2 regions of the Anoxybacillus sp. FSL W8-0104 genome follow, and region 2 is predicted to be linked to the other one. Evidence: predicted binding sites of a transcription regulator. Region 2 holds the regulator's gene; the other holds the start of a gene.
The links. Region 2 encodes CtsR, which represses protease genes until heat stress. Its sites were predicted from a motif close to ATGGTCAATAAAGGTCAAACA; they were not measured.

Region 1 (16,479 bases), 660 kb from region 2:
TTAAGCCAGCGCGGCTTCTGCGAATGGCTTTCGCGATTTTTCTCACCGCTTCTTCTTGACCGATCACTTTTTTCGCTAAGTTTTCTTCTAAATGTTTCATTTTCGTTTGTTCCTCAGCTTGTAATTTGCCGACTGGGATGCCTGTTTTTTCTTCAATGATTTGTTGAATGTGAATGACGTCAACGACAGGTTGTTCCGCTTGTCCGTTTTGTTGTAATTGTTTTTCAAGTTGCAATTCTTCTGTGCGCAATTTCGCCGCTAATTCGTAGTTTTCTTCTTGCGCAGCTTTTTCTTTTTCTTTTCTAATTTGTTCGAGACGTTGTTCGATCGCTTCTTTATTTGTCGGTGTCGCTTTTAAGCTTACTTTTGAGCCCGCTTCGTCTAATAAGTCAATCGCTTTGTCAGGAAGGAAGCGGTCTTGAATGTAGCGATGCGACAATGTGACGCAGGCGTGAATCGCTTCATCTGTATATTTCACTTGATGGAATTGTTCATATTTTGGCTGAATGCCTTTTAACATGTTAATCGCTTGCTCGATCGTCGGTTCATGGACGATGACAGGTTGGAAACGGCGTTCAAGCGCAGCGTCTTTTTCAATTTGACGATATTCTTTTAACGTTGTTGCGCCGATGATTTGTAATTCGCCGCGAGCAAGCGTCGGTTTTAATATGTTGCTTGCGTCCATCGAGCCTTCTGCCGAACCTGCTCCGACGAGTAAATGAATTTCATCGATGAATAAAATGACGTTTTTCCGTTGTTGCAATTCGGCAATTAATTGCTTCATTCGTTCTTCAAATTGACCGCGAATGCCTGTATTGGCAACGAGCGATGCAACGTCAAGCACGTACACTTCTTTATTTAACAATTTCGTCGGAACAGACCCTTCGGCAATTTTAAGCGCTAATCCTTCTACGATCGCCGTTTTACCGACACCTGGTTCACCGATGAGTACCGGATTGTTTTTATTGCGGCGATTTAAAATTTCGATGACGCGTTCAATTTCTTTTTCGCGTCCGATAACCGGATCGATAAGTCCTGCTTTCGCAAGTTGTGTTAAGTTGCGACCGAATTGATCAAGCAATCCATTTCGTTTCGGTTGTTGTTCTTGTTGTTGTTGGACATGGGAAACAGATTCGCTAGTCAGCGGTGCGAAGAAGTCGGAGAACAATTGATCGAAATGATCGAAGTGGAATCCTGCTGGAACTTTTAATTGTTGTTTTTGTTTTTCATAGCACGCATCGCAAAGGTGTAATTGTTGTTTTTCGTTATTGACTTGCACGTGTAAAAAGACGTTCGCTTGTTTTTGTTTACATACTTGGCACATCATAGGCACCAACCTCCTTTTGACTTTGACTATATTTGACCTTTCTGTCTTTATTATAATTTGACCTTTTTTGATTTTCAAGACCTTTTTTAAAAAAAAATAAAAAAAATGATAGAAAAATTCCCTATCATGTTTTCTTCAACCCATTCATCAAAAACTGAATCGTCCGATCGATTTCTTTTTCATCATCCCACGGATAATCCGGCATGACGATAAGGCGCGTTAATAAAAAACCGGCAATTGTCGTGACCTTTCCGGCGGAAGTGGATATTATATATATTCCGTTCCCTTCTTGTAAATATGTGCTAAAAATTTTTTCGTTGACGAAAGGAAAAGATTTTTGTACGATAGAAACGACAATGAAATACGAAATCTTTCTCGTCAACTAAGATGAGATAGAGGTCGCGGCAAATAAGAGTAGTTTCATCGAGGCGCAGAGACGCCGATGAAGTGGAATGAAAGGATTTGTCGCCGAAGTTTATAGCGTGCTCTGGCGCTATAAGCTGGGCCTGTGACCGAATAGGTGCAGGACTGTCATCGCGCATGCGGTGGAGAGCTATCGATCTTAAGTTTGATGCGGATGTGTCATATATTGTGCACCCGTTGAAAACTTAGGGTGCACTTTTTTATTTTTCGTATGACAACAGCCCTCCGCCCGCCTGCGTCGCCATAATCATGAATGAAAGGATGACGAACATGAAACAACAACAACTCGGGTTTTGGTTATTGACAGCGCTCGTTGTCGGCAATATGGTCGGATCGGGCATTTTTATGCTTCCGCGCTCGCTTGCTGAGGCGGCAAGCCCTGCTGGCGTGTTGCTCGGTTGGCTGCTGACGGGGGCTGGGGTGTTAATGATTGCGATCATTTTTGGCAATTTAGCTATTCGTAAACCGGAATTAAACGGCGGACCGCAAATTTACGCGAAGGAACTGTTTCCGAAAGGTTCAAAAGCATCCATTTTATCCGGTTTTATGGCTTCTTGGGGCTATTGGATCGGCAACGTCGCTGGAAACGTTGCGATCATTACGACGTTTGCTAGTTATTTATCGACGTTCTTCCCTATTTTAACGAGCGGACATGTCGTCTTCTCTGTTGGCTCATTTACATTAAAACTTGGCAATCTGCTCACGTTTCTCGTCTGCACCGCACTTTTATGGATGATGCATGCGATCATTTTACAAGGAGCAGAAAGTGCCGGAAAGTTGAACTTTGTCGCAACGGCAACGAAAGTGCTTGGCTTTTTCTTATTCATTGTTATCGGATTGTTTGCGTTTGAAAAAAGCTATCTCCAACCGTTTGTTGCTCCGCGTTACGATGAAGCAGGTCATACGCTCGGATTGCTTTCGCAAATTAACAACGTCGCGTTAAGCACACTTTGGGCGTTTATCGGCATTGAATCAGCGATCGTTTTTGCTTCGCGTGCCCGAAAACAAAGCGATGTCAAACGCGCAACGATTGTCGGACTATTCATTGCTTTAGCCATTTATATTGGCATTAGCATACTCGTCATGGGTCTGTTAAAACAAGATGTGCTCATTCAATCTGAAAAACCGCTCGTCGATGCAATCGGTACGGTATTAGGTCCTATCGGATCGCAACTGCTTGCCGGACTCGGTTTAATTAGTTTAATCGGCTCAACGCTCGGCTGGATTTTTTTAAGTGCTGAAGTGCCGTACCAAGCAGCGAAACAAGGATTATTTATTCGCGCCTTTTTACAAGAAAACGAAAAAAGCATGCCGCGCTTTTCTTTAATCGTCTCAAATATGATTGCCCAATTATTTATTTTTTCAACGATTTCAAACTCAATGGCGGCCGCATTTGATTTCGTCATTTATATTGCAACATTATCGTATCTCGTTCCGTATTTCATCGCCTCCGTCTTCCAATTGAAGCTCGTTTGGACGGGTGAAACATATGAAACGACGAAACAACGAATGACAGACGGCATCATCGCCCTTCTTGCGACCGTTTATTCCATTTGGCTCGTCAAAGCAGGAACGGCCGATATGAAAACATTTTTGCTCGGCGTCGCCTTGCTTGCAAGCAGCTTACTTTTCTATCCGCTTGTTGTCAAACAACATAACGAACAACCGAACAAACAAAAACAATCAGCATAACAAAACCCCCGTCCATATTTGGCGGGGTTTTTTCATTTTCTCAGTCTTTTTTTCATCTTTATGTTATAATATTCCTTGAATTTTGTTTTGTTGAGGGAGCGTATATGGGGAGAGAGAGAATGAGACGATGGTTGTACATCTTGCTTGTTATGATCCCATGCCTTGTAGGAAGCGCGTGGATTGTGCTTTGGCAAGATGAACAACAGCAACAACAATTGCTCGAAGAAACGCTCTTGTTTGCGAATATACATAAAAACGATCTCGATCGCTTTCTTGCGGAGACAACGACAAAACTCGAGACGTTAGCGTTTATGGTTAGCAAACATATGGCGATGTTAAGCGAAAAAGACATAAACGACATGTTGCAACAAATAGAAAAACAAGACGTTCGTTTTCATCACATATCGTTTTTTTCTGAAAGTACAAGTTCAGCGATGCGATTGGCGAAAACGACAAAACAAACGGTCATTGACAGCGATCATACAACAACAATCGTCACACCGATTGTCGATGAAAAAACAAGTGATACAGTCGGTTTTTTTGTGGCGGAATTACGTATGGATTACATAAAAAAACGGATGAAAATCATTGACCAAGACGCATCGTTTCGTTTATATGATGAGCGTGGAACGATGTTGTTGGCAACAAACGACATTCGCCCATCACAACAAACGGTGACGGTTCATTTAAATTATGCACCATGGATAATTGAAGCGAACGTGCCGCACGTAACGATGAAACAAAATGTGCAAACATCCCTTCCATACATCTTATTGCTGATCGTCGCCATCCATATTGTTTGGCTACTGATTCAATATTGGTTATTAAAACGGCAAACGATGCTTGAACGCATAGAGACCGAAGCACAAAAACTTGAATTAGTCGGCACACTCGCCGCAAGCACCGCGCATGAAATTCGCAACCCGCTTGCCGGCATTAAAGGATTTATCCAACTGTTGAGTGAAAAGCATAAAGATACCGAATCACAACTTTATTTTTCGGTCATTCAAAACGAAATTACACGCATTAACGACATCGTCAATGAGTTTTTAATTCTCGGCAAACCGACGGCACAAAAACTTGAAACGTGCGATTTGAACAATATCGTTTTAAGCATTCATCCAATTATTGAATCGCAAGCGCATTTGCATAACGTCGTGTATTCGTTGCAATGCGCTCGCGTACCTTTACCTATTCGCTGTTATAAAGACCATTTAAAACAAGTCGTTTTAAATTTAGCAAAAAATGCGATCGAAGCGATGACCGATGGCGGTGAGCTAACGATTTTGCTGACGAAACAAAACGACTGGGCGGTGCTGCAAGTGGCGGACAATGGATGCGGCATTCCAAACGACGTAAAAAACAAACTGTTTCAACCGTTTGTCACATCGAAGCAAACGGGAACAGGACTCGGGCTTGTCATATGTAAACGAATCGTTGACATGCATGAAGGAACGATCGACATTCATAGTATAGAAAATAAAGGAACGACGATTACCGTTCGCCTTCCTTTACAGTAGGAGGTGGAAACATGTTTGACATGCTTGTTGGCAGTACGTTATCTGCGCTAGCAACAGGTGCTGGCGCGATTCCCATTTTATTTTTATCGCGCTCCCTTACGCACCAATGGCGCGATATGTTGCTTGCGTTTACCGCTTGAGTCATGATGGCAGCATCCATGCTCGGCCTCATTCCTCAAGCGCTATCTTCAGGAACGTTTCTCTCGCTTGCGGTTGGACTATGCATCGGCGTATTGACGTTAACGCTTCTTGAAAAAATGGTGCCGCATATTGATTTAAAGCATACTGAAAGCAGCATAGCTGTTGATAAAAAATCGCTCCTTGTGCTCGCCGCCATTACGCTCCATAACATCCCGGAAGGACTATCAGTTGGCGTGAGCTACGCCTCTTGGGAAGGGGGCGAAATCGGCAACTTAATCGCCTTAGCGATCGGCTTTCAAAACGCTCCAGAAGGATTGCTCGTTGCGCTTTTTTTATTTAATCAACGCATTTCAAAAGGAAAAGCGTTTTTCATGGCGATGGGCACAGGACTTATTGAACTCGTCGCTTCGATCGCTGGCTATTATTTAACGTCCGTCGTCGATTCGCTCGTTCCGTACGGTTTGGCGTTCGCAGCTGGCGCGATGTTGTTTATCATTTATAAAGAGTTGATCCCGGAAAGCCATGGCGACGGAAACGAACAATCGTCCACGTATGCCTTTATTATCGGATTGTTACTGATGGTCTTTTTAATCGAAACGTTTTAAAGGATGAGGATCATGTCGAAATATTATATGCTTCTTTTATTGACAAGCGCACTATGGGGAGGCAACTTTGTCGCAAGCAAACTGCTCGTGCCGCACGCCTCCCCCCTTTCATTAACGTTTATGCGCTGGACGATCGCAGTTCTTTTTTTATTTCCGATCGTATTAAAAAAAGAACGGTCCGTCCGCCTGCAAAAACGCGGCATTATCCCGCTTATTGCGATGGGCATGACAGGCGTCGTATTATTTAACGTTTTTATGTTTCAGGCGCTTCGCTACACATCGGCCGATCACGTCGGGCTCATCTCAACGTTAAATCCGATGGCGATTGCGCTTGTTGCTTACGTCGTATACCGTGAGAAACTGACGATGAGACAATGGTTAGCCATGACCGTCTCCCTTATCGGCGTCCTTTTATTTATGACGCACGGACAGCTTCATCGCGTGCTACACGTCAATATCGGCGATGTATGGATGATCGCTGCCGTCATCGTTTGGGGCATCTATTCCGCATGCGCAAAAGCGGTCATGAAATGGTATTCTCCGCTTGCGGCAACGTTTTGGTCAGGCGTCTTTGGCGTCGTTGGATTGTTGCCATTTGTATCTTCCTTTTCCGTTCATCACGTAAACGTCTCGTTTTTGCTTGCGCTCATCTATACGAGCATCGGGGCGACAGTGCTTGCGATGTTTCTTTGGAACGTCGGCGTGAAACAAGTCGGTGCCACAACAGCAGGGATGTTTTTAAATTTTAATCCGCTTTTTACCGCATTGTTTGCATACATATTGCTTCATGAAACGTTAACGGTGGCACAATGGATCGGTTCGTTCATTACGATCACAGGCGTTGTGCTGTTTACAAAAAAATAGAAGGGGCGTTATTCCCCTTCTTTTTCTACGTATGGATGTGCCACCCATCCGGATGGATCAATAAACAAACGGACGGCAACGACTTGACGGTCGTCCATTAACGTAAAGAAATGCGGATTTCCTTCTGGTACGGAAATAACGTCGCCTGCCTCTAGTTCAACGTCAAAATAACCTGTTTGTTCATCGCCCTTAATGACGAAAATGCCATGACCAGCGACGATCGCCCGCACTTCATCTTCCGTATGTGTATGCACTTGTTCAAATTTTTTCAACAACTCTTCTAAATTTGGCGTTTGTTCACAAAGCGCCACGACGTCCCACGTTTTATAGCCTCTCCGCTTCGCTAAATCTTCAATTTCCGTCTGAAACGTCGCTAAAATGTCCGCTTTTTCTTCGTCTGTTAATACAAACTTGTTTTGTAAATGAGCAGGAAGTTTGCTTGCATCCCACCGTTCATACAACACCCCTTGGTTGTTTAAAAACGCCGCAACGTTTTCTTTTCCTTCAATCACTTCCCCTGTGTTTCGCACTTTAATGACTGCCATACATATTTTCCCCCTTATCGTTTAATAAGCAATAATTTCACATGATATTGACATAAAAACTCGCACGCTTCTAAAAACTTTTTCGCCTCTAACACATCTTTTCCCCAAACGGTAATGCCGTGGTTGCGAATAAGCACCGCACCAGCATCTCCATGGACATGGTCGGCGAACGCTTTTGCTAACGTCGGAATATGGGCGAAATTCGGAATAATCGGAATGCGAAATTGTGCATCTTCCTCCCATAATCCGAACGCTTTAATTATTTCTTGATTCGAAAAGACGACTTCCCCTTCGTCACCGTACAGTTCTGAAACGATATTGTTGTCGACCGTATGCACGTGCAAAACGCAACCGGCGTTCGTTTTGTTGTAAATTTCGACATGTAATAACGTTTCTGCGGACGGTTTCAAGTGCGTCGCCTCCGCTGGCTGTCCGTCAGCATCGACAAGTAAAAAATCTTCCGCCGTCTCTTTTCGTTTATCTTTTCCGCTTGCGGTGACAAGAAAGGTAAGCGGCTCATCGCTCACTTTCAGCGACAAATTGCCGCTTGTCGCCATAAACCAGTCGCGCGCCGCTAGCTCTCGTTTGACTTCCGCTAGCTCTTCCCATTTCTCTTTCATACAATCACCTCGCTCTCTTTCAACACATGAATGACGTCATAAAACGTCGTAAACGGCGTATGCGGTAAGTTTAGCTCACGGCATTTTTCAAGTAAAAAGTCGCGCGCGATGACGTGATCGGCTAGTTTCGCCGCCGCTAAATCGGTAATGGAATCGCCAATCACAATCGTTTTTGCCCCTTTTGGCGCGAGTTTACGAAGAAGCGACGGCTTGCAGCACCCGCATTCATTTTCGCAATGTTCATCGCACGCATACGGCCACGTAATGTGGATCGTTTCCCCGCTAAAATCGGCGCTATTACAAAAAATGCGCTCTTTTTCAATCAGTCCGTCAAGCAGCGGATAAACGAAAAAGTCGATGCCGCCGCTCACGATATAAAGCGGGATTTGCCGTTCGTTCGTAAACGCGACAAAGTCGGAAAATCCGTCGCGAATGCGGGCGGTGTCAATCAGAAATTGCACGATGTCTTCTTTCAGCGTCGTCGGCAACAACGAAAACATGCGCCCGACTCCTTCCTGCACCGTACATGCCTGCGCCAATATATCGTCTTTGATCGCTTCCCACTCCGGCGGAGCAAACTGTTTCATTAAAGCAATAATATTATCGTTTAACGTAATCGTCCCATCAAAATCGCAAAAAATGACCGGCTTCATCATGCGCTCCCCCATAAGTCAAGCGCTTGTTTTAACGCTTCGTTTTCCGTCGCAGCCTCATGAAGCGAACGCCCAGAAAGCACCGCTTCCACCGCGGCGCGAAACGCTTGCCCGCCACCGACAGCGCCTTGCGGATGTCCGTGCACTCCACCGCCCGCGTTAATGACACAATCGATGCCAAAGTCGCGCATAAGAAGCGGCACAAGCCCTGGATGAATGCCGGCAGATGGAACAGGGAATGCGCGTAAAAACAAATCTTCTTTCGTCAACTCCTCAGAAATGGCGAGCGCCTGTTGCTTTTCAAGCGCAACGCTTCCGTACGGCGATGGAAAGAGCGAAAAATCTGCCCCTGCCATGCGCAACAATTTCCCAAGTAAAAGCGCATAACTGACGCCATACACGTGCGACGAAGCGATCGCTCCGCTAAACGACGGATGCGCCATAATCGGCAAACGAATGTCATCATCTTCACGAAGCGCTTGCAACACGTCAAGTCCGTATGTAAACACGTTAAACAACAACACGTCCGCCCCTAGCTCCGCCGCACGCTTCGCTTTGTCTTTTAGTTCAAACGTTTTACCTGTTAAATTGACCGCATATAACGTCCGATGCCCTGTTTGTTCGTACACGTCTTGTAGCGCTTGTTTTCCTGCGACGATCCGTTTTTCAAAAGGGGTAAGGTCGTTATCAAACAAAATTTCATCATCTTTGACGAGATCGACGCCGCCAAGCGCTTGCAGTTTTAATTGTTCGGTGACGTATTGTAAATCACGCCCAATGACCGCTTTAAAAATGCTCATCACAAGCGGACGGTCAAAGACGCCAAGCTTTTCGCGAATGCCGTCAATGCCAAAGCGTGGACCGGGAAATGCCCGTTTTAATTCATCCGAAAACGTAAGATCAACGAGTTTAATCGTTCCGTCAAGCGACAACTTCCCAAACGTCGTCGTCAAAATCGCTGGAAAATCGGCGCTAAAATTGACGCTCGGATACGAAATGCGCACGAGCGCCCGTTTAAGCCGCTTCCCGAAATACGTATTGACGCGCTCGTCTTCGTCCAGCTGTTCGATACAGTCGACGATGCCTTTATGCTTTTTTAACTGCTCTTGTTCAAGCTGCGGCAAATCGGTCCACGAACCGACAGTGAGCCCAAGCGCGATTCCTTCCGCTTTTTTCGCCAAATCTTTGTCATCATGAATCAAATACGTTGCGGTAATCATACTCCCACTCCTTTACAAATAAAAAACCTCTTCATAAGAAGAGGCTCAATCGTTCGTCTCTTCTTATCTCTCAGCGCACTGCTGCGAGAATTAGCACCGTGCTTAACACTTGTTAAGTCGGTTGCCGGGCTTCATCGGGCTCGTCCCTCCGCCTACTCTTGATAAGAATTCGCAATGTATAAAATTTTTCAAACAGTTCGTTTTTCACAAATTTAATTCGAATTATGACAGCACATGTGGCGTTTGTCAATCATTTTTTTAAAAAAGTTGCAACCGCCCGATGCGTTCCGCTGCTTCTTGAAGTCTTGCTTCGCTTGTGAGCAGCCCTGTGCGCACATAGCCTTCCCCATGTTCGCCAAACCCAATGCCCGGAGCGACCGCCACGTGCGCTTTTTGAAGCAAAAGGTCAGCAAACGTTTCCGACGTATAGCCGTTTGGCACCGGAAGCCAAGCGAAAAACGAACCTGCTGGCGCTTGCACATCCCAGCCGATGTCACGCAATGCATGAACGAACGTGTTTCTTCTTGCTTCATACGTCGCGACAAGCTCGGCGACGCATTGTTGCGAATCAAGTAGTGCGACTGCTGCCGCTTCTTGAATCGCCCCGAACATGCTGACGTATAAATGGTCTTGTAATACGTTGATCGCTTCGATCATGCTTTCGTTACCGACCGCAAAACCGATGCGCCATCCTGCCATATTGTACGTTTTTGAGAACGTATAAATTTCAATGCCGACGTCTTTGGCCCCTTCGACTTGTAAAAAGCTTACTGGCTTTTTCCCGTCAAAGCCGATCGCTCCGTATGCGAAATCGTGTACAACACCGATACGATGTTTTTCAGCAAACGAAACCGTGTCTTGAAAAAACGATTTCGTTGCGGTTGCGCCGGTCGGATTGTTCGGATAGTTTAAAAACATCAGTTTCGCCTTGCGAACGACATCTTTGTTTAGCTCCTCGTAATTAGGTAAAAAGCCGTTTTCCGCCCGTAGCGGCATCATTTCCATGCGCGCCCGCGCAAGCACGACCCCCGACCAATAGTCTGGATAACCGGGATCAGGAACGAGCACAACATCGCCCGAATTTAATAAGCAAAGCGGCATTTCAACAAGCCCTGCTTTTCCGCCAAACAAAATAGCGACTTCTTTTTCAGGATCAATCGTCACGCCATACTCGCGTTTATAAAACGTCGCCACTGCTTCTTTCAAAAACGAATAGCCGCGAAATGGTGAATATTTATGATACTTAGGCTTTGCTACCGCCTGTTGCATCGCGCTTACAATGTGCGCTGGTGTCGGCTGATCTGGATTTCCTTGTCCGAGATTAATGACATCATGCCCTTTGGCAATGACTGCGTTCACTTTTTGCACGAGCGAAGCAAAAAATTGCTTCGGAAGTTGCTGTAACAAGTTCGATTGCGGAAATGTTTTCATTTTTCACACCTACTTCACAAAAAGGTTGAAATTCTAGTCAAGAATCATATATCGTAAAAATCAAAATGTAAAGAAAATTTTTTTGAGGTGAATGAGATGAATATCGCTTGCGTGCAAATGGACATTGCGTTTGGAGCACCGGAAAAAAATAAACAAACAGTCGTGCGCTACATGGAACAAATCGCGAAAGAAGCCGATGTCGTCGTTTTACCTGAACTATGGACGACAGGTTACGATTTAACGAGGCTTACTCATATTGCCGATGAAAACGGCGAACAAACGAAGGCGTTTCTTTCCGAACTTGCCCGCACGTATCGTGTGCATATCGTCGGTGGATCGGTCGCGAAAAAAGTGGCGGACAACATAACGAATACGATGTATATCGTCCATCGAAACGGCGATGTCGTTTGTGAATATAGTAAACTTCATTTGTTCAAATTGATGGATGAACATAAACATTTGCAAGCTGGGGAAACGACGGGTATATTTTCGCTTGACGGTGTGACGGGCGCAGGCGTCATTTGTTATGACATTCGCTTTCCAGAATGGATTCGCGCGCATACGCTAAACGGTGCGGAAGTGTTATTTGTCGTTGCGGAATGGCCCCTTTCGCGCCTTCATCATTGGCGCACGTTATTAATGGCGCGAGCGATCGAAAATCAATGTTACGTCGTCGCGTGCAACCGCGCAGGAAAAGACCCGAACAACACGTTTGCTGGGCATTCGATGATTATCGATCCGTGGGGAAATATTCTTGCAGAAGGAAGCGAACAAGAAACAGTCATCAAGGCAACGATCGACATAAGCGAAGTACAACGCGTACGCGCCCGCATCCCGATTTTTGCCGATCGTCGTCCAGACGTGTATAAAATTTTTGAAAAAAAAGATTGACAAACAAGCGAGAAGCGATGTATGATTCAAATCAAGCGAATTCACGAAACGTTTTCACTATTCAAAACATTCAAATAATGATAAACACTCTTATCAAGAGCAGGTGGAGGGACGAGCCCGATGAAACCCGGCAACCGGCGATGACGCACGGTGCTAATTCTTGCAGCAGTAGGCTGAGAGATAAGAGGTGCGAAGCAAACTTCAAACCTCTTTCGTTCAGCGAAAGAGGTTTTTTATTTATGCTAAGGGAGGAATTACTATGTACGAACCGTTAACAGAGCAAAAGGCGGTCGCGCTCGCGATTCGTTTAGGGCTATTCCAAGAAGATGCGCTTCTTTCATGCCAAGAAATTGGCGATGGCAACTTAAACCTCGTCTTTCGCATCGTCAACGAGCGCACAAACGACAGCATCATCATAAAACAAGCATTGCCGTACGCGAAAGTCGTCGGCGAAAGCTGGCCGCTTACATTAAAGCGCGCGACAATCGAAAGCCAAGCGTTGCGCACGTTCGCAAGCTACGTCCCTCAGTATGTACCAAAAGTGTATTATTCCGATGAGACTTTAGCGATTACGGTGATGGAAGATTTATCCCATTTACAAATTGCACGTCGCGGGCTGATCGAAGGAAAAACATTTCCGAAGCTTTCTGAACATATCGGCGAGTTTGTCGCGAAAACGGCGTTTTATACGTCTGATTTTGGCATGAATCAACAACAAAAAAAGAAGCTCGCCCAACAATTTACAAACCCTGAACTTTGTAAAATTACGGAAGATCTCGTCTTTACCGACCCGTTTTTTGACCACGACACGAACAGCTTTGAAACGGAGCTTCGTGCTGATGTCGAGCAGCTTTGGCAAGATGATGAACTCAAGCGCGAAGCAGCGAAATTAAAACGGCTCTTTTTAACAAAAGCAGACGTGTTGCTTCATGGCGACTTACATACCGGAAGCATATTCGCAAGCGACGATGACACGAAAGTAATTGATCCAGAATTTGCATTTTACGGTCCGATCGGCTTTGATTTAGGGCAATTTTTTGCCAATTTACTATTAAACGCCCTCTCTCGCCATGAAAGCGAACGCGAGCCGCTCTTTACGCATATTGAAAAAACGTGGGACGTGTTTGTTCGTACATTTACAACATGTTGGCAAGAAAGCAACGAACCGTATGCGCGCGTTTCTTTCGTGCTCGACGACATCGTAAGCGACGCGCTCGTCGAAGCGATCGGATTTGCGGGTTGCGAAGTCATTCGCCGCACGATCGGCTTAGCGCATGTGGCGGACCTCGATGAATTGCCGCTTGAACGGCGGCTAGAAGCAAAACGGCACGCTCTTCGCCTCGGACGCGAACTCATCGTGCAACGTGAACATTTGCCGATTCATGCTATCAAACGTCTCGTACAACAAACCGCACATGTCAACAGCTAGGAGGAAAATGATGAAATCTGTACAATGGCATGATACGCATATTACGATTTTAAACCAACAAGCGTTGCCTCATAAGACTGAATATTTAGACTTAAAAAACATAAAAGACGTATGGGACGCGATCGTCGCGTTAAAAGTGCGCGGGGCGCCGGCGATCGGCATGACTGCTGCCTTCGGGTTAGCGCTTGCGGCAAAATCATATGAAACAAACGACTTAGCACAGTTTCACGCCAATTTAAAGCGCGACCGCGACTATTTAGCGAGCTCGCGCCCGACTGCCGTCAATTTATTTTGGGCGCTTGACCGGCTTATGAAAAGCGTCGCCAACGCCACCTCGGTCAATGAAGCGAAAACGACGCTCATTCATGAAGCGATTTGCATTCAAGTTGAAGATGAAGACGTATGCCGACGCATCGGCGAACATGCCCTTTCTTTGTTCCAAGACGGCGACCGCATCATGACAATTTGCAATGCGGGGGCGATTGCTACCGCCCGATACGGCACGGCGCTCGCACCGTTTCATTTAGCGAAAGAAAAAGGAATGACGCTTCATGCGTACGCTTGCGAAACGCGCCCTGTGCTGCAAGGTGCGCGACTTACCGCTTGGGAACTTTCGCAAGCTGGCGTCGATGTGACGCTCATTACAGACAATATGGCAGCGCAAACGATGAAAGCCAAACATATTTCCGCAGTCATCGTCGGCGCCGATCGCATTGCCGCCAACGGCGATACAGCGAACAAAATCGGCACGCTCGGCTTAGCGATTTTAGCGAACGCGTTCAACATTCCGTTTTACGTCGCCGCTCCGCTATCGACGATCGACTTACAGACGGAAACAGGCGACGACATTCCGATTGAAGAACGGGCGAAAGAAGAAGTGACCCATATCGCTGGTGTAAACATCGCGCCGAATGTGAACGTGTACAATCCTGCATTTGACGTTACGCCGCATGAACTCATTACCGGCATCATTACCGAAAAAGGCATCGTGTCTGGCGACTACAAAACGAAGCTACCGACATTATTTGAGGAGGTTTTCGTGTGAACGTGCCATATTACGCTCAAGATATTGTCAAAGGCGCCATTTTAATTTTCGCACTTGCGTTGTCCCATATCGTAAAAAAATAAACCCACCTTATGCGAGGTGGGTTTCAAACGTCCGTTCTTTTTCGACTTTTTCGATGAGTTCATCGATGAGACGAATGACTTCGGCAAATATTTCTTGCTTGTGCGGGCAATGAGTTCATCAATTTGTTTTAACTTTGCGAAATCTTCCGTTGTAAAATGGCTATACGATAACGTATCGACGTCCTTCAAGCAGTTCGCTTACTGCCGAACGAAGACATCATATCCACCTCTTTAGCTGTCAGTCTATTGTACTACATATCGTTCGTCGCTGGCAGAGTAATATAAAACGTCGTGCCGACACCTACTTCGCTTTCAATATCGATGCGTCCGCGATGTTCTTCAATAATTTTATAGCTGACCATTAAGCCAAGTCCCGTTCCGCGCTCTTTCGTCGTATAAAACGGCTCGCCTATTTTTTTTATTTTTTCTTTCGGAATGCCGCAACCTTGGTCGCGAATGGCAATGCGCACGCCTTCGTCGACATGCTGAACGGACACGGTAATCGTCCCGCCTTTTGGCATCACTTCGATCGCATTTTTTAACATGTTAATAAACACTTGTTTCAGTTGTTTCGAATCGCAATAAACGGGCGGAACCGGCTCATATGTGGCTTCAATTTGAATGTTATGCATCGTCGCTTGCACGCTTAATAAGTCAACCGTCTCTTGCATCACTTTCGCGACATCGTTTTTTTCATAATGAGTGGCTTGCGGTTTAGCGAGCACGAGAAACTCGGTAATAATCGATTCAATTCGTTTTAATTCCGACGTAATGACCTCGAAGTACATATGATACGTTTCGCTCTCATGACTCATGCTTCCTTGTAACAGTTGAATAAACCCTTTTAACGCCGTCATCGGGTTGCGAATTTCATGGGCGATTCCTGCCGCAAGCTGCCCGACGACGTTTAACGTATCCGACTTGCGCAGACGTTCTTCCATTTCTTTTTTCTCCGTGATGTCGCGCACCATCATAAGTCCAACATGTTCAATGACGTTTCGTTTAAACGACAGTTCAACAATTCTTTGTTTCCCTTTTCCGTCCACCATGACGAATTCTTCTTCCCCTGCTTCGCTCAACCACGTTTGAAAATGTTTTAAATGATTCGTTTCGATAAAAGCGTGCACACGTTTTCCGATCAACTGTTCTTTTTTTAAAGCGAAAATGCGACACGCTACCGGATTCGCATCAAAAATGCGCTGCTCATCGTCAATTAACATCATCCCGTCCATCGCATGATTAAATATGCTGCGAAACTTTTGTTCTTGTTCGCGCAACTCTTTCTCCATTTTTTTACGTTCGCTAACGTTGCGAAAAATCGTTAAATGGTAGCCGTTAATGACTCCTTTTTTTGACGTAAATTCAAGCTGTTTTCGCTCTCCATTTGGCATATGAAACGTTAATTCGTCGCGAATTTCTCCGTCGCGGAAAAATTGCCGTAATACGCGACGTACTTTTTCATCTTTTGCATCAATAAACTGCATTAAGTTCGCACGGACAAGATCGTGGAGCGGCAATTCAAACGTTCGGCTTGCCGCAGGGTTGGCGCGCAAAATGTTGCCAAAATCATCGCAAATGAAAATCGCTTCGTGAGCTTGTTCAAAAATGGCACGAAATCGCTCTTCACTTCGCTGTAAGTTCATTTCCATATTTCGCTTTTCGGTGACGTCGCGCATAATCGCCATAAAAAAGCCGCTATGTACGTTCGCCGTGAGCGTCATTTCAAACAACTTTTGCATGCCGTCCGCTAAAATAAACGGCAGTTCGCTCGATACTGTCCCTGTGCGCTTTAACATCAGCAACAGTTGTTCGAACAAATGATGATATTCGATCGGGATAAATGTTTGAATAGAAAGCTTGCACAGCTCCTCTTTGTTTGCGTTGACGCTCGCGCAAAAGGAAGGATTCGCATCAATAAATCGCCCTCGTGCATCAAAAATGATGATGCTATCACCTGCGCGGTTAAACAAATCTTTAAATAACGTTTCGT
Region 2 (16,479 bases):
ACGCTTTCGCTACCGTTGCGGTTAAACCGACCGAACGCCGTTTCGGAATAATAATACCATGGGCACCTACCGCATCAGCTGTTCGCATAATCGATCCTAAATTGTGTGGGTCTTCAAGCTCATCCAAAATAATAAAAAACGGTGCTTCTTCTCTTTCTTCTGCCTTTTTAAATAAATCATCTATGTCATAGTATCGGTATGCAGCAACTTGCGCAATGACCCCTTGATGATTGCCGTCACTTAATTGATCCATCTTTTTTTTAGGAACATATTGTACCGTAATACCCATCTCTTTTGCGAGCTGAATGATCGATTGCATTTGACCACGTTGTGAGCCTTCAGCAATCCATATTTTATTCATTTCTCGTCCAGATTTTAATGCTTCTAACACCGGGTTTTTACCAATAATGAGATCCATCATTACTTCCTCCTTTCCTCATCGTTTTGATGTACATGTAACGCCAACTGCATTAATTGATGAAGTCGTTCTTCATTTCCGCTCAAAAAATGGTAACCGATTAATGCTTCGAGCCCTGTACTTTGACGGTACGTTTGTACATCTGTATTTTTCGGGGTACTCCCTGATTTTGCATTACGACCTCTTCGAACAATAGCCATTTCTTGCTCAGAAAGTTGGTTATGATTGAGCAACCATTGTAATACTTTCGCCTGCGCCTTCGCACAAACGTACGTTTTTGCTAAATTGTGTAAATCGTTTGGTTTTACTTTTCCTAAGGTCAGAAGGTGATGCCGTACGAATAATTCGTATACGGCATCACCAATGTAGGCTAACGTTAAACCGTTTAACTGCTGAAAATCTTTCATTTTGTTAAACAAATGCAACATCGTTTTATCCTCTTCTCCATCTCGTTCCTTGCGGTGTATCTTCTAAAATGATGTTTTTCGCTTTTAATTCATCGCGAATGCGGTCAGCTAAAGCGAAGTCGCGATTTTTTCGCGCTTCAATTCGCTGTTGGATAAGCGCTTCAATTTCTTCATCAAGCAACTCATCTTGTTGCAGTGAAAGACCAAGCACATCAAAAAGCTGTTCGAATTGTCGTAAAAACTTCTGAATAACCGCTTGCGACGTATGCTTCTCCATCAAATATACATTCGCTTGTTTTGCTAGTTCAAACAGCACAGCGATCCCGTTCGCTGTATTAAAATCATCATCCATTTCGCGAATAAACTCGTTTCTTAATTCCTCAATTTTTGCTAGCCATTGTTCATCGTTTGTCGTTAAATTCGTGCTACTTTCTAAACGGTGTTTTAAGTTCGCATATGCAGTCTTTAAGCGCTCCAACCCGCTTCTTGCACTTTCAAGCAACGGTTGGCTATAGTTGATCGGATGGCGATAATGAACCGAAAGCATAAAGAAACGTAGCACTTGCGGATCAACTTGCTTAATAATATCGTGCACTAAAATAAAGTTCCCAAGCGATTTTGACATCTTTTCATTATCGATATTAATGTAGCCGTTATGCAACCAATATTTCGCAAAAGGCTTTCCTGTTAACGCCTCAGATTGGGCAATTTCATTTTCGTGGTGCGGGAACGTTAAATCTTGTCCCCCAGCATGAATATCAATCGTATCCCCTAAATATTTACGTGCCATCGCGGAGCATTCGATATGCCAGCCCGGACGACCTTTCCCCCATGGACTATCCCAATAAATTTCTCCTTCTTTTGCCGCTTTCCATAAAGCAAAATCAAGAGGGTCTTCTTTTTTCTCTCCTACTTCAATACGAGCACCTGATTTTAATTCATCAATCGATTGATGCGATAGCTTCCCATAATCAGAGAAACGGCGCGTTCGGTAATATACATCACCATCAACTTCATACGCATATCCTTTTTCGATCAGTTGTTCAATAAATTGAATAATTGTATCAATGTTTTCGGTGACACGCGGATGGACGTCCGCTTTTTTGCAACCGAGTGCTGTAATATCTTCAAAGTACGCCTCAATAAACCGTTCTGCAATGGTCGGTACATCTTCACCTAATTCCCTTGCTGCTCGAATCAATTTATCGTCTACATCCGTGAAATTCGAGACGTATTGCACTTCATAGCCACGAAATTGTAAGTAGCGGCGAATCGTATCGAATACGATAGCTGGGCGAGCGTTTCCAATATGAATGTAGTTGTATACTGTTGGACCACATACGTACATTTTCACTTTATTTGGCTCTAACGGGATAAACGGTTCTTTTTTTCTCGTCAACGTATTATACACTTGAATGCTCATGGTTCACCGTTCCTTTCTTTAGTTCTTCTAATTGTGTTTTTAGTTGCTCGATTTCTGCTTCTAACTCTTTAAAACGATCTGCAATCGGATCCGGTAAATCACAATGATTTAAATCTTTATTCACACGCACGCCATTTTGCACAACAACGCGACCTGGAATTCCAACGACTGTTGAGTTCGGTGGCACATCTTTCAACACGACCGATCCGGCTCCAATTTTACTGTTTTCTCCAATAGTAATGGAACCAAGCACTTTGGCACCAGTCGCAATCAAACAATTATCTTTAATGGTCGGATGACGCTTTCCTTTTTCTTTCCCTGTTCCTCCAAGTGTGACGCCTTGATACACTGTCACGTTATCACCAATTTCGCACGTTTCTCCAATGACAACTCCCATACCATGATCGATGAAAAAGCGCCGACCGATCTTTGCGCCGGGATGAATTTCAATACCCGTAAAAAAGCGACTAATTTGCGAAATGAGGCGCGCTAAAAAATAAAATTTTCGCTTATAAAGCGCGTGGGCAATACGATGTGCCCAAATGGCATGTAAACCTGAGTACGTCAAAATAACCTCTAAACAACTTCTTGCTGCCGGATCTTGTTCGAAAATAACTTCAATATCTTCTTTTAATGTTTTAAACATATTGCTCCCCCCTTTGTTATTTTTCAAATAAAAAACGTCCCTGTGTACAATGACACAGAGACGCTTGGTTGCGCGGTTCCACTCTGTTTAGCCGAAGGCTCACTCTTGCCCTTATAACGGAAGGGGATCCGCTCCATTCTACTGCAGAACGTCTCTGGTTCGAAAGGAGGCTCCGAGGTGCATTTCAAAAGAATCAAACATAAACCACTTCCAGCCAAGGTGGTTCTCTCTGGCATGCTGATTCTTTTTACTTCTCCTCATCAACGCTTTCACCAATATAGGTTACACCTATTTTATTATATAAACGAGGAAATGTTAACGGATGAATTTTACTAATCGAGACAATACCGCTTCTTTTCCGAGCAAACGAATCACCTCTGGAAGTTCGGGACCGTGCGTTTGCCCTGTTACCGCCACACGAATCGGCATGAATAAGTTTTTCCCTTTTTGCCCCGTTTCTTTTTGTACCGCTTTAATGGCTGCTTTAATGTGGTCACTATCAAACGTTGCAAGCTGTTCCATTTGCTCGTAAAATGCTTTTAGTACATTCGGCACTTGTTCGCCAGCTAAAACAGCCTTTGCCTCTTCATCATACTCGATTTCTTGTTTAAAGAACAACTCTGACAGCTCAACAATTTCAGCGCCGTAGCTCATTTGCTCTTGATATAGTGCGATTAAATCACGAGCCCATTGTTTTTGTTCATCTGTCATTTGTTCTGGCAAGCGACCAGCTCGAACTAAATGTGGAAGTGATAGTTCCACTAACCGATCTAAATCAAGCTTTTTAATATATTGATTGTTCATCCATGTCAGCTTTTGTTTATCAAACATCGATGGCGATTTTGATAAACGGGACACATCAAACATGCGAATAAGCTCTTCTTTCGTGAAAATTTCTTCTTCTCCCTCTGGCGACCAACCTAATAGCGCAAAAAAGTTAAACATCGCTTCTGGTAAATATCCGAGTTCTTTATATTGAGAAACGAATTGAATAATTGACTCATCGCGCTTTGATAATTTTTTACGATTTTCATTTACAATTAATGTTAAATGTGCGTATTTTGGTGGCTTCCAACCGAAATATTCATACACCATTAACTGTTTCGGTGTGTTTGATAAATGTTCTTCACCGCGGAATACATGTGTAATTTTCATTAAATGATCGTCAATGACGACAGCGAAGTTGTACGTCGGGATGCCATTGGCCTTTACGATCACCCAATCGCCAATATCTTTCGATTCAAATGATACACGACCGCGCACCATATCTTCAAATTCATATACTTTTCCTTCCGGTACTTTTAAACGAATCGTATACGGTTTTCCTTCAGATTCAAGCTGTTGAACTTGCTCTGGCGTTAAATGACGGCATTTGCCACTATATTGCGGTGCCGCAATGCCCGCCGCTTTTTGTGCCTCACGCTCTTGCTCTAGCTCCTCAGGCGTACAAAAACATTTATACGCATAGCCTTTTTCTAACAATTCGTTTGTATATTGGCGATAAATATGCAGACGCTCCGTTTGACGATAAGGACCATATCCTCCGTCTTTGTCTACCGATTCATCATATTCAATACCGAGCCATTTCAAGTTTTCAAGCTGTGATTGTTCGCCACCTTCTACATTCCGCTCAATATCTGTATCTTCAATGCGAACGATGAATTTCCCATGATGGTGACGAGCAAACAAATAGTTAAACAACGCTGTGCGCGCACCACCAATATGTAAATGACCCGTCGGACTTGGCGCGTAGCGCACCCTTACTTCCTGTGTCATGTCATGACCTCCATCTACCTAATTTCTGTACCTCATTGTACCGTAAACCGCATACAAAATCCATCATTCATTATTTTTTGTTTGAGTCAAGACTTTGTGGGAGATTTTTTTCTCGACCGATTTTTTTGGTTATATATGGTTTTATAAAATCGTTATATGTAAGCGCTTTTACTTACTCTCATCCTGTAGGTATGTGCGTTTTCTCTCGTTTTAAAAACCTTTCAATGCTTGCAATGCCTCGTAAATCGGTGTCCCTGAAGATTGGCGAAGGTATGGGATGTTATCTCGTACCACTTCTGTCATTTGCGTTTGCACGCGCTTCAGTGCCTTTTTCACGATCGTTTCTCGTTTCGTTTCTTCTCGTTCTTCCGCGCCATACATCACTCCATCGCGTGTCCGAATGAGTAACGTATCTTTTATCGCGACGATCGCTCGCAACATCGCTTCAATCCCTGCATCCCTCCAACTTCGACCGTTTTTACTTCGTTTCGCAAACACATGCATCGTTCCTTCCGCACTCCCCATCGCCCTCATGTTTGTCGTGTCAATCCCTTTTTCCTTCAACCATACGCGATAGTCACGCAAACATCCTGGCATCTCCTCGATTCGACGAACAAGCGCCTCGAGTTGCTTTTCCTTCTCCTCATGTTCTAACGTACCGATGGCACTTGTGAGTTCTCGTAACACACCTTCTTCATCCCATGATGCTAACTTCTTTCGAATCACCCGATATCTCGCATGACCTCGGAACAATTGACGAATCTCTCTTGCCACATGGAACCGATCAAGCTGAAAGTACCCCCTGTCCCCGAAATATTCTCGACACGCTGTAATCCATGGGGCTCCATCTCCATTGATGACCACCCAATCCTCAAACGGATCATAGCTGTATTCCTTCATCAGAAAATTCTCTACAGCTTCCCAAATCGGTTCATTCGTTTGATGAACCATATACCGTCGATTCACTAAGGATACGCGTTTCCCGTTTTTCTCCCATCCTTGGTGAATCGTGATGATCTTTTCTTCTTTTCCTTTGATGCGGCTTCGTTGACGTTTCACGTACAACCCGTCTGCTTCGATAAAAAACACGCGCCCTTTTTTCTCCATCGCACGGTGCCCTTCCACCTCTGCCTCGATGATGGACTGGCGAATCGTTTCGTGACTCATACATGCATACCCCACCAGCTTTTCAAGCGACTGCGCAGCCTGTCGATACGAAGAACCCGTCACGGCGAGATGAATCGCTGTCTCCTCTAATAGCGGACTCACTCCATGCGCCCCATCGAACTGGAGAAAGACATCGAGTAAAGACGTATACACCTTTTTTTCACGGTCAAAGTAGTAGTTTCGCTTCACTTCCACCTCTCCAAATAGCGTTTGGAGTCGGATCGTCCGCTTATCTTTGAGCGCATATCGTTTCTTGTCCCTCTGTTCTGCCAATGTGCGGTCGATCTCCTCCAACACCTGTTGAAGGAGATGACCATATTGTTTTTGCATATGTCTAAATAAAGACTGTTCGATCTCTTTTAATGTCAAGCCGTTTGTGATATAATCCTGCATGGGCTCCACTCCTTTCTTTGGTTGTATTTTTTTTTCACACTTACTACCTTACCAGGAGGAGAGCCCGTTTTTCATCTATTTTGCTTACATATCTGACAGGTTCCTTATTATACCAAATCAGGAACCTGTCTTTTTTTCTCCCACAAACATTTTACTCATACTTATTTTCACACTTACTACCTTACCAGGAGGAGAGCCCGTTTTTCATCTATTTTGCTTACATATCTGACAGGTTCCTTATTATACCAAATCAGGAACCTGTCTTTTTTTCTCCCACAAACATTTTACTCATACTTATTTTTTTGTAACAAAACAACAGCTTGTGCGGCAATTCCTTCCTCTCTCCCTGTGAAGCCAAGTTTTTCTGTTGTCGTCGCCTTGACGTTAACTTGTGAAATATCCCCTTCTAACAATTCAGCAATACGTTTTTGCATATTTGGAATATGTGGTGCCATTTTTGGTTTTTGCGCAATAATCGTACAGTCAACGTTAACAAGCGTATACCCGTGTTGACGAACAAGTTTCCATACGTGTTGTAAAAGTAGCGCAGAGTCAACGTCTTTGTATGCTTCATCTGTATCAGGGAAATGTTTTCCGATATCCCCTTCACCAATGGCTCCTAAACAAGCATCAGCAATCGCATGCAACAACACGTCCGCATCAGAATGTCCGAGCAATCCTTTCTCATACGGAATGTTGATTCCACCAATGATAAGCGGACGCCCTTCAGCAAACTGATGAACATCAAACCCTTGTCCAATTCGATACATCATCGATCCCCTCTCGCACGTAAAATCGCTTCCGCAAATAATAAATCTTCCGGTGTCGTTAGTTTAATGTTTGTATACTCACCTTCGACAATGACGACACGATGACCCATCCGCTCAACAAGACTGGCATCATCTGTTCCGATAAATCGCTCTTTTTTTGCCCGCTCATGGGCATTAAGAATTAATGACATGGAAAAAGCTTGTGGCGTTTGCACAGCCCACAAGCTCGATCGATCGACCGTTTTCTCAATATGGCCATCGACCACCTGTTTCATTGTATCCTTGACAGGAACAGCGAGCACAGCTGCTCCCGTCTCCTTTGTTGCATGCACAAGTTCGTGAATTTTCTTGATTGTTACAAACGGACGAGCACCGTCGTGAATGAGCACAATGTGACCATCGTTGACCACTTTTAGTCCGTTATAGACGCTCTGCTGTCTTTCTTCCCCTCCTGAAACAAGGGCATTCACTTTTTTTATTTCAAAACAATGAAGCATACGAACAAATTGGTCACGTTCTTGATCGTTAATAACTAACACAATACCTCGACAAAAATCATCTCTTTCAAATACACGTAACGTATGAATAATAACGGGTACTCCTTCAAGCTCAATAAACTGTTTATTTATTCCTGCATTCATTCGTTTTCCTTGACCAGCTGCCGGTATAACGACATGGTAATTCATTCTCCTATCTCCTAACAGCTTATAATGCTTTTTCAAGTAGTTTTATTTTAGCAAAAATCATTCTTCCAGCCGAAGTTTGTAACACGCTCGTTACAAGCACATCGACTCGTTTTCCGATATAGTCCTTCCCATCTTCTACAACGATCATCGTTCCGTCATCTAAATAAGCAACACCTTGATTTTGTTCTTTTCCGTCTTTAATGACGTGAACATTCAATTCTTCCCCCGGAAGAACGATTGGTTTTACCGCGTTCGCTAAGTCGTTAATATTTAATACGGGAACATTTTGTAGTTCGCATACTTTATTTAAATTAAAATCATTTGTCACAACAACCCCTGATGTCAATTGAGCCAATTTGACGAGCTTGCTGTCAACTTCCTGGATTCCTTCAAAGTCGCCTTCGTATATTTCAACGTTAATGGCTAACTCTTTTTGGATACGGTTTAAAATATCAAGCCCCCTCCGTCCACGATTTCTTTTTAGTGCATCCGAAGAATCAGCAATATGTTGCAATTCTTCTAGGACAAAACGAGGAATAACAATCGTCCCTTCCAAAAAGCCCGTCTGGCAAATATCCGCAATACGCCCGTCAATAATGACACTCGTATCTAAAATCTTTAGCGATTTTCCTTTTTTCTCCTCTTCTTCGCCACCTTTTTTCTTGCCACTTCGGTTTGACAACGAAAATAAGCCCATTAACTCATCGCGCTTTTTAAATCCGACTTGAAATCCTAAATATCCTAACAATAGCGTAAGAAAAATAGGCAATATCGTATTAACAAGCGGAATTTGAATAGAGTTTAATGGAATAATGACTAAAAAGGCTACAATCAAGCCGAAAATCAAACCGAGACTTCCAAATAATAAATCAGTTACAGGTGCTTTGACTAACGTTTCTTCCATCCAATGAATAAGTCCAACCACATGATCGACTAACCAGAACGTGAGAAGGAATACGATGATCGCACCAACTGGAGCCGCTACATATGGGCTATTGACATAAGGAAGATCGTTTAAATGTAACATTTTCAACAAAGTAGGAAAGAAAATAATTCCTAACATTCCCCCAGTAATTAAAAAAGATGCTTGCACAATTCGTTTTAACACGTTTTTCACCTCCTCTATTACATTATAAACAGTTTCCAATGTTTGAAACCAATCTGAACATCATTTTTAATCATTTTTTAATGGTTTTGTTAAAATATTGGACCATTTTTCCCTTCTCCTAATGCGTAGTATAGCGCCTCTTCGACATTAGCTATTCCGATGATTTCAACACCTTTTGGAATGTTCCACCCACCGATGTTGCTTTTCGGAATAATGATGCGCTGAAAGCCAAGTTTAGCAGCTTCTTGTACACGCTGTTCAATGCGGGAGACACGACGCACTTCCCCTGTTAATCCAACTTCCCCGATTACAACGTCCGTATGATTTGTCGGTTGATCTCGAAAGCTAGATGCAATGCTTACCGCAATCGCTAAGTCAATCGCAGGTTCATCTAACTTTATGCCACCAGCCACCTTTAAATATGCATCTTGGTTTTGAAGAAGCAGACCAACTCTTTTTTCAAGCACAGCCATTAGTAAAGATACGCGATTATGGTCTATTCCTGTCGCCATTCGACGTGGCGTTCCAAAGCTAGTTGGCGATACTAATGCTTGAATTTCCACTAATACCGGTCTTGTTCCCTCCATGGAAGCGACGACCGTTGAGCCAGCTGCACCTTTCGAACGCTCTTCTAAAAAAATTTCCGACGGGTTTTTGACTTCAGTAAGCCCCATTTCTTTCATTTCGAAAATACCGATTTCGTTTGTGGAACCGAATCGATTTTTCACTGCCCGTAAAATGCGATACGTATGATGACGCTCTCCCTCAAAATATAATACAGTATCAACCATATGTTCTAAAATGCGCGGTCCTGCAAGCGCTCCTTCTTTTGTAACATGCCCAACTATAAAAATCGCAATACCTTTTGTTTTAGCTAGTCTCATTAACTCTGCCGTACATTCACGAACTTGTGAAACGCTCCCTGGGGCCGATGTAATTTCTGATCGATATATCGTTTGGATGGAATCAATAACGACAAACGCTGGCTTCATCTCGTCAACCGTTTGGATAATATGTTCTAAGTTTGTTTCAGATAAAACGTATAAATGTTTAGCTGTCACATGCAACCGTTCAGCACGCAACTTCGTTTGTTTTACCGATTCTTCCCCCGAAATATATAAAACGGAGTAGTCATCGCTTGCAAGTTGAGCGCAAATTTGTAGCAACAACGTCGATTTCCCAATACCCGGATCCCCCCCAATCAAAACGAGAGAACCACGAACAATGCCGCCTCCTAACACGCGGTTAAATTCTGTAAACTTCGTATCAATTCTCGGCTCCTGCGTTGTTTCCACCGTTGTAATCGATACAGGTTTAGTTGTTCCACCTTCTGTATGCACAAATAATGCTCGGGTGTGTGGTTTTACTATTTCTGTTTCTTCAACCATCGCATTCCACGAATGGCACCCCGGACATTTCCCCATCCATTTCGCCGTTTCATATCCACAATGTTGGCAAACGAACTTTGTTTTCCGCTTAACCATAACTCCATTCCTTTCATGATGAAAAACAAGGTATGCGTGTAAGCATACCTTGTTTTCGTTATTTTACTGTCTCTTTTGTCAACACAACAAACTGTCCGTCCTTTACATCCATGACAACTTTTTGTCCGCTGCCGATTGTTCCTTTTAACAGTTCTTCAGATAAACGGTCTTCAACATGTTTTTGAATCGCGCGACGCAATGGACGTGCACCATATTCTAAATCGTAACCTTCTTCTGCTAATTTTTCAATTGCGGCATCGGTTAACTCTAAATCGATTTGTTGTTCTTGTAGGCGTTTTTTCAATTGCTCAACCATTAATGAAACAATTTCTTTCAAATGTTTCTTCTCAAGCGAATGGAACACAATAATTTCATCAATTCGGTTTAAAAATTCCGGACGAAACGCCTTTTTCAATTCGTCCATCACTTTCCCTTTCATATCTTTGTACTGTTGACTCTCGTCTTGCACATTGAAGCCAACGTATTTATTTCTCTTCAGCGCATCCGCACCAACGTTTGATGTCATAATAATGATCGTATTTCGGAAATCAACTGTCCGTCCTTTCGAATCCGTTAAACGCCCATCTTCTAATACTTGTAGTAAAATGTTAAATACGTCTGGATGAGCCTTTTCAATCTCATCTAATAAGATGACAGAATACGGCTTGCGACGAACTTTTTCCGTTAATTGTCCACCTTCTTCGTAGCCAACATATCCCGGAGGTGAACCGACAAGACGTGATGTCGAATGTTTCTCCATATATTCAGACATGTCAATTCGAATCATTGCATCTTCATCACCAAACATCGCTTCTGCAAGCGCACGGGCTAATTCTGTTTTCCCGACACCCGTCGGACCAAGGAAAATAAACGAACCGATTGGGCGTTTTGGATCTTTTAAGCCTGCACGGGCGCGACGAACTGCTTTTGCAACTGCTTTGACAGCTTCTTCTTGTCCAATCACACGGGAATGTAAAATTTCTTCTAGTTTTAACAACCGTTCTGTTTCTGTTTGAGCTAATTTGGAAACCGGGATTCCCGTCCAGCTAGATACAACAGCTGCGATGTCCTCTACAGTTACTTCGGAGTTTTCTTGACCTTGTTTCTCTTTCCATGCTCGTTTCGTTTCTTCAAGTTGTTCGCGCAATTTTTGTTCTGCATCTCGTAATGATGCTGCTTTTTCAAACTCCTGGCTTTGTACCGCTGCATCTTTTTCTTTACGAATTTCCTCAAGTTTTTGTTCAAGCTCTTTTAAATTTGGTGGTGTCGTAAACGAACGTAAACGTACTTTCGAGCAAGCTTCGTCAATTAAGTCAATTGCTTTATCTGGTAAAAATCGATCTGAAATGTAGCGATCTGAAAGCTTCACAGCTTGCTCAATTGCCTCATCTGAAATCGAAACGCGATGGTGAGCCTCATAACGATCTCGCAACCCTTTTAAAATTTGGATCGATTCTTCAACTGTTGGCTCACCAACATGAATTGGTTGAAAACGTCTTTCTAACGCCGCATCTTTTTCAATATATTTGCGATATTCATCCAATGTTGTTGCGCCAATACATTGCAACTCTCCACGTGCAAGAGACGGTTTTAAAATATTTGATGCATCAATAGCTCCCTCTGCGCCACCAGCTCCGATGAGCGTATGCAATTCGTCAATAAACAAAATGATATTTCCTGCTTGACGAATTTCATCCATCACTTTTTTCAAACGATCTTCAAATTCTCCACGATATTTTGTACCTGCCACGACCGTTCCCATGTCAAGCGTCATGACACGCTTATCACGAAGTGTTTCTGGCACTTCGTTATTGACAATTTGTTGAGCTAGTCCTTCGGCAATGGCTGTTTTTCCTACCCCTGGTTCCCCAATTAAAACAGGGTTATTTTTCGTTCTGCGGCTCAATACTTCGATCACACGTTGAATTTCTTTACTTCTTCCAATGACAGGGTCTAAACCGCCTTCGCGTGCGATCGCTGTTAAATCACGAGCTAAACTATCTAACGTCGGCGTATTCGCATGCGTTGCTCCCCCGTGATGTCCTGAGGCAGATTCGCTGCTTCCTAATAATTGAAGCACTTGCTGGCGAGCCTTATTTAAGCTTACTCCTAAATTATTTAAAACGCGTGCCGCTACACCTTCTCCTTCACGAATAAGGCCAAGTAAAATATGTTCTGTACCAACGTAAGAATGTCCAAGCTTTCTAGCTTCATCCATTGAAAGCTCAATCACTTTTTTGGCACGTGGCGTATAGTGGATCGTTTGCCCAACTTCATTTCCCCGTCCAATAAGCGATTCTACTTCTTTTTGAATTTTATCTGGCCCTAATCCGAGCGCCATAAGCGCTTTTGCTGCAATTCCTTCCCCTTCTCGAATAAGACCGAGCAAAATGTGCTCTGTTCCAATATTGTTATGCCCCAATCGAACCGCTTCCTCTTGCGCTAATGCTAACACTTTTTGTGCTCGTTCTGTAAAACGTCCGAACATCATTTTCATCAACCTCCTTTAATTCACTTCCATTGGTGTAATCGTTCACGAATGAGCGATGCACGACGAACATCACGTTCTTGCGGGCGTAATGCACCACCAGCATACTTTTGTAAAAAGCCGGGCTGCGTCAAAATCATTAGCTCCGTTAAAATTGTTTTTGGTACGTTCGTAATATATCCGAGATCGATGCCTAGTCGTACATCAGATAAACATTGGGCAGCCTCTTTTGAACCAATGATCCGGCTGTTCGTTAGCACACCGTAAGAACGATATACCTTATCTTCTAATTGTATGTTAGAAGTTTTGACTAATGCCTCACGCGACATTCGTTCTTGTTCAATTAGTTGACGAACAACTCCTGTTAAATCTTCAACAATATCCTCTTCACTTTTTCCAAGTGTAATTTGATTAGAAATTTGGAAAATGTTCCCCAACGCCTCACTACCTTCTCCATACGTGCCGCGAACAACTAGACCGAGCTGGTTGATCGCAGGAATCAATTGATTCATTTGTTGTGTTAACACAAGACCCGGTAAATGCATCATTACAGATGCTCGCAAACCTGTGCCGACATTCGTTGGACAGCTCGTCAAATAACCGTACTTTTCGTCGAAAGCGTAGTCAATATGTTGTTCAATCCAATCATCCAAAGCATTTGCCATTTTCAATGCTTCTTTCAGCTGAAAACCAGCAAATAAACATTGAATACGAATATGATCTTCCTCGTTGATCATAATACTTGCTTCTTCTTGTTCAGATAATAAACACGCACCAAACGTACAATCTTCAGCTAAATGAGGGCTAATTAAATGTTTTTCAACTAATACACGTTTTTCAATAGATTGTAATTCATTCATTTTTAATAAGAAAAAAGAACCGATACGATCGAAACTTTTTTGTGAAAATAATCGTTCAAACAACTGAACAATTTGCATTGCTTCCTCATTTGTAAATACCGTTGGGAACGGATATTTTCTCATATTTCTCGCTAAACGAATACGGCTACTAAGTACAATATCAGAATCTGGCCCCTCTTCATTCATCCATGGACTGAGAGCGCGTTGGAAAAACAAATGTTCATTCATATAATTAGGCGCCCCCTTCCGCATGTAATTCTGCTTCAAGTTCTCGAATTTGATCACGCACTTCAGCAGCTTTCTCAAATTGTTCTTTAGCAATAAGCTCCTGTAACATTTGTTTCAACTGCCCGATTTGCTTACGGACGTACAACGTACCTCCTACTCGCTTCGGAATTTTCCCCTCATGCGCTACATGTCCTCCATGTAACTTTCGAAAAATAGGTGGTAAATGGCTACGAAACGTTTCATAACAACTCGCACAACCAAAACGACCGACTTTAACGAATTGGGTGTATGTCATTTTACAACGCTCACATTGTAATATATGTTCATTGTGAAAAGAGGGAGCTTTTGGCTCTTTTAGTGATGCATCCATATTATTTAATAGTCCTGCAATTAAATTATTGATTGAAAAAGCTCCTTGATGCGGAAACATAAACATTTCGCCTTTTTCATGAGCGCATTGCTCACAAAGATGAAATTCTGTCTTCTCCCCATTAACAATTTTAGTGAAATGAAGCGTTGCTGGTCGTTGATTACACTCTTGACATATCAAAGTATTCACCCTCTCTACATATACTTTAACGATGTCAGCATCGCTTTTAATATGCGCGCACGCAACTCGTCACGATGAGGAAGGTCAAGAGATAAAACCGTGCGATCAATGATGCTTAACATCATATTCGCTTCTCGTTTTGAAATTACCTTTTCATCTAATAAGCGTTGAATAATATGTTCTCCATTTGTTTGACTAATTCTTTCTTGGACAAGTGACAATAAATGATCAATAAGCTGAGAAGTATTTTGATTTTTCACTTTCATTATGCGAATATAGCCGCCGCCACCTCGTTTACTCTCAACAATGTATCCTCTTTCTAACGTAAAGCGTGTGTTAATGACATAATTTATTTGCGAAGGAACACACTGAAACTTGTCTGCAATTTCGCTTCGTTTAATCTCAACGATATCTTTTCCGCTCATATTTAATACTTGTTTTAAATATTGCTCAATGACATCAGAGATATTCCTCACATAATCCCTCCTCTGCCAGTTGACTTTGACTATATTTGACTTTAATTTTAATATATACGGATTTCTTCAAAAATGCAAGGATTCCCTTCTTTTTCTTATATATTTTACCCATTGCATTCACGATATAAAACAAAAAGACCAAGACAAAATTTGTCTTGGTCTTTCCTTGCCCGGCAACGTCCTACTCTCGCAGGCGGTGTCCCGCCAACTACCATCGGCGCTGGAGAGCTTAACTTCCGTGTTCGGGATGGGAACGGGTGTGACCTCTCCGCCATCGTCACCGAGCAATATATTGAAGGATAATTCCTTCAAAACTAGATAACAGAACAGTCGCCTTCGCTTTTCTTGACTATGTCAAGAACCGTTCTCAGCTTTTCTTGATGTCTAGCTGCGGCTCCTAGCCCCTCGAACCACTTCAGTCCTGCTGTGGCGGCAACAGCCTCCTCGCAGGCCTTTCGCGTTCTTCGTGGCTGGACAGTCGCCTTCGCTTTTCTTGTGTGCTTAGTTAAGTCCTCGATCGATTAGTATCCGTCAGCTGCACGTGTCGCCACGCTTCCACCTCGGACCTATCTACCTTGTCATCTTCAAGGGATCTTACTCGCTTGACGCGATGGGAAATCTCATCTTGAGGGGGGCTTCACGCTTAGATGCTTTCAGCGCTTATCCCTTCCGCACATAGCTACCCAGCTGTGCTCCTGGCGGAACAACTGGTACACCAGCGGTGCGTCCATCCCGGTCCTCTCGTACTAAGGACAGCTCCTCTCAAATTTCCTACGCCCGCGACGGATAGGGACCGAACTGTCTCACGACGTTCTGAACCCAGCTCGCGTACCGCTTTAATGGGCGAACAGCCCAACCCTTGGGACCGACTACAGCCCCAGGATGCGATGAGCCGACATCGAGGTGCCAAACCTCCCCGTCGATGTGGACTCTTGGGGGAGATAAGCCTGTTATCCCCGGGGTAGCTTTTATCCGTTGAGCGATGGCCCTTCCATTCGGAACCACCGGATCACTAAGCCCGACTTTCGTCCCTGCTCGACTTGTAGGTCTCGCAGTCAAGCTCCCTTCTGCCTTTACACTCTTCGAATGATTTCCAACCATTCTGAGGGAACCTTTGGGCGCCTCCGTTACGCTTTGGGAGGCGACCGCCCCAGTCAAACTGCCCACCTGACACTGTCTCCCACCCCGATCAGGGGTGCGGGTTAGAATCTCAGTACGACAAGGGTGGTATCCCAACGGCGACTCCACCTAGACTGGCGTCCAGGCTTCTCAGTCTCCCACCTATGCTGTACATGTCGCACCAACATTCAATATCAGGCTGCAGTAAAGCTCCACGGGGTCTTTCCGTCCTGTCGCGGGTAACCTGCATCTTCACAGGTACTATGATTTCACCGGGTCTCTCGTTGAGACAGTGCCCAAGTCGTTACACCTTTCGTGCGGGTCGGAACTTACCCGACAAGGAATTTCGCTACCTTAGGACCGTTATAGTTACGGCCGCCGTTTACTGGGGCTTCGGTTCGCACCTTCGCTTGCGCTAAGCGCTCCCCTTAACCTTCCAGCACCGGGCAGGTGTCAGCCCCTATACTTCGCCTTACGGCT

Region 1: the regulator CtsR is predicted to act here: its motif matches at 1,382-1,402, upstream of NST18_RS04120 (ATP-dependent Clp protease ATP-binding subunit).

Annotation. Positions count from the first base shown of each region.
Region 1 covers NZ_JBBOQU010000001.1:745,414-761,892, reverse strand. The annotation lists gene NST18_RS04120 (ATP-dependent Clp protease ATP-binding subunit) at 1-1,327, opposite strand, end outside; partial or broken gene NST18_RS04115 (TetR/AcrR family transcriptional regulator) at 1,452-1,574, opposite strand; lysine riboswitch at 1,713-1,891, shown strand; gene NST18_RS04110 (amino acid permease) at 2,021-3,442, shown strand; gene NST18_RS04105 (ATP-binding protein) at 3,547-4,962, shown strand; partial or broken gene NST18_RS04100 (ZIP family metal transporter) at 4,974-5,708, shown strand; gene NST18_RS04095 (DMT family transporter) at 5,721-6,572, shown strand; gene NST18_RS04090 (1,2-dihydroxy-3-keto-5-methylthiopentene dioxygenase) at 6,581-7,117, opposite strand; gene NST18_RS04085 (methylthioribulose 1-phosphate dehydratase) at 7,132-7,737, opposite strand; gene NST18_RS04080 (2-hydroxy-3-keto-5-methylthiopentenyl-1-phosphate phosphatase) at 7,734-8,393, opposite strand; gene mtnW (2,3-diketo-5-methylthiopentyl-1-phosphate enolase) at 8,390-9,610, opposite strand; SAM riboswitch class I at 9,671-9,778, opposite strand; gene NST18_RS04070 (pyridoxal phosphate-dependent aminotransferase) at 9,869-11,041, opposite strand; gene NST18_RS04065 (carbon-nitrogen family hydrolase) at 11,138-11,932, shown strand; SAM riboswitch class I at 12,020-12,119, shown strand; gene mtnK (S-methyl-5-thioribose kinase) at 12,192-13,361, shown strand; gene mtnA (S-methyl-5-thioribose-1-phosphate isomerase) at 13,369-14,406, shown strand; gene NST18_RS04050 (PAS domain-containing sensor histidine kinase) at 14,741-16,479, opposite strand, start outside.
Region 2 covers NZ_JBBOQU010000001.1:90,007-106,485, reverse strand. The annotation lists gene rlmB (23S rRNA (guanosine(2251)-2'-O)-methyltransferase RlmB) at 1-418, opposite strand, end outside; gene NST18_RS00520 (Mini-ribonuclease 3) at 421-846, opposite strand; gene cysS (cysteine--tRNA ligase) at 851-2,248, opposite strand; gene cysE (serine O-acetyltransferase) at 2,229-2,894, opposite strand; T-box leader at 2,948-3,167, opposite strand; gene gltX (glutamate--tRNA ligase) at 3,210-4,670, opposite strand; gene NST18_RS00500 (ISLre2 family transposase) at 4,881-6,230, opposite strand; gene ispF (2-C-methyl-D-erythritol 2,4-cyclodiphosphate synthase) at 6,515-7,000, opposite strand; gene ispD (2-C-methyl-D-erythritol 4-phosphate cytidylyltransferase) at 7,000-7,686, opposite strand; gene NST18_RS00485 (PIN/TRAM domain-containing protein) at 7,706-8,794, opposite strand; gene radA (DNA repair protein RadA) at 8,884-10,278, opposite strand; gene clpC (ATP-dependent protease ATP-binding subunit ClpC) at 10,337-12,769, opposite strand; gene NST18_RS00470 (protein arginine kinase) at 12,790-13,854, opposite strand; gene NST18_RS00465 (UvrB/UvrC motif-containing protein) at 13,859-14,404, opposite strand; gene NST18_RS00460 (CtsR family transcriptional regulator) at 14,419-14,880, opposite strand; rRNA gene rrf (5S ribosomal RNA) at 15,049-15,165, opposite strand; rRNA gene NST18_RS00450 (23S ribosomal RNA) at 15,382-16,479, opposite strand, start outside.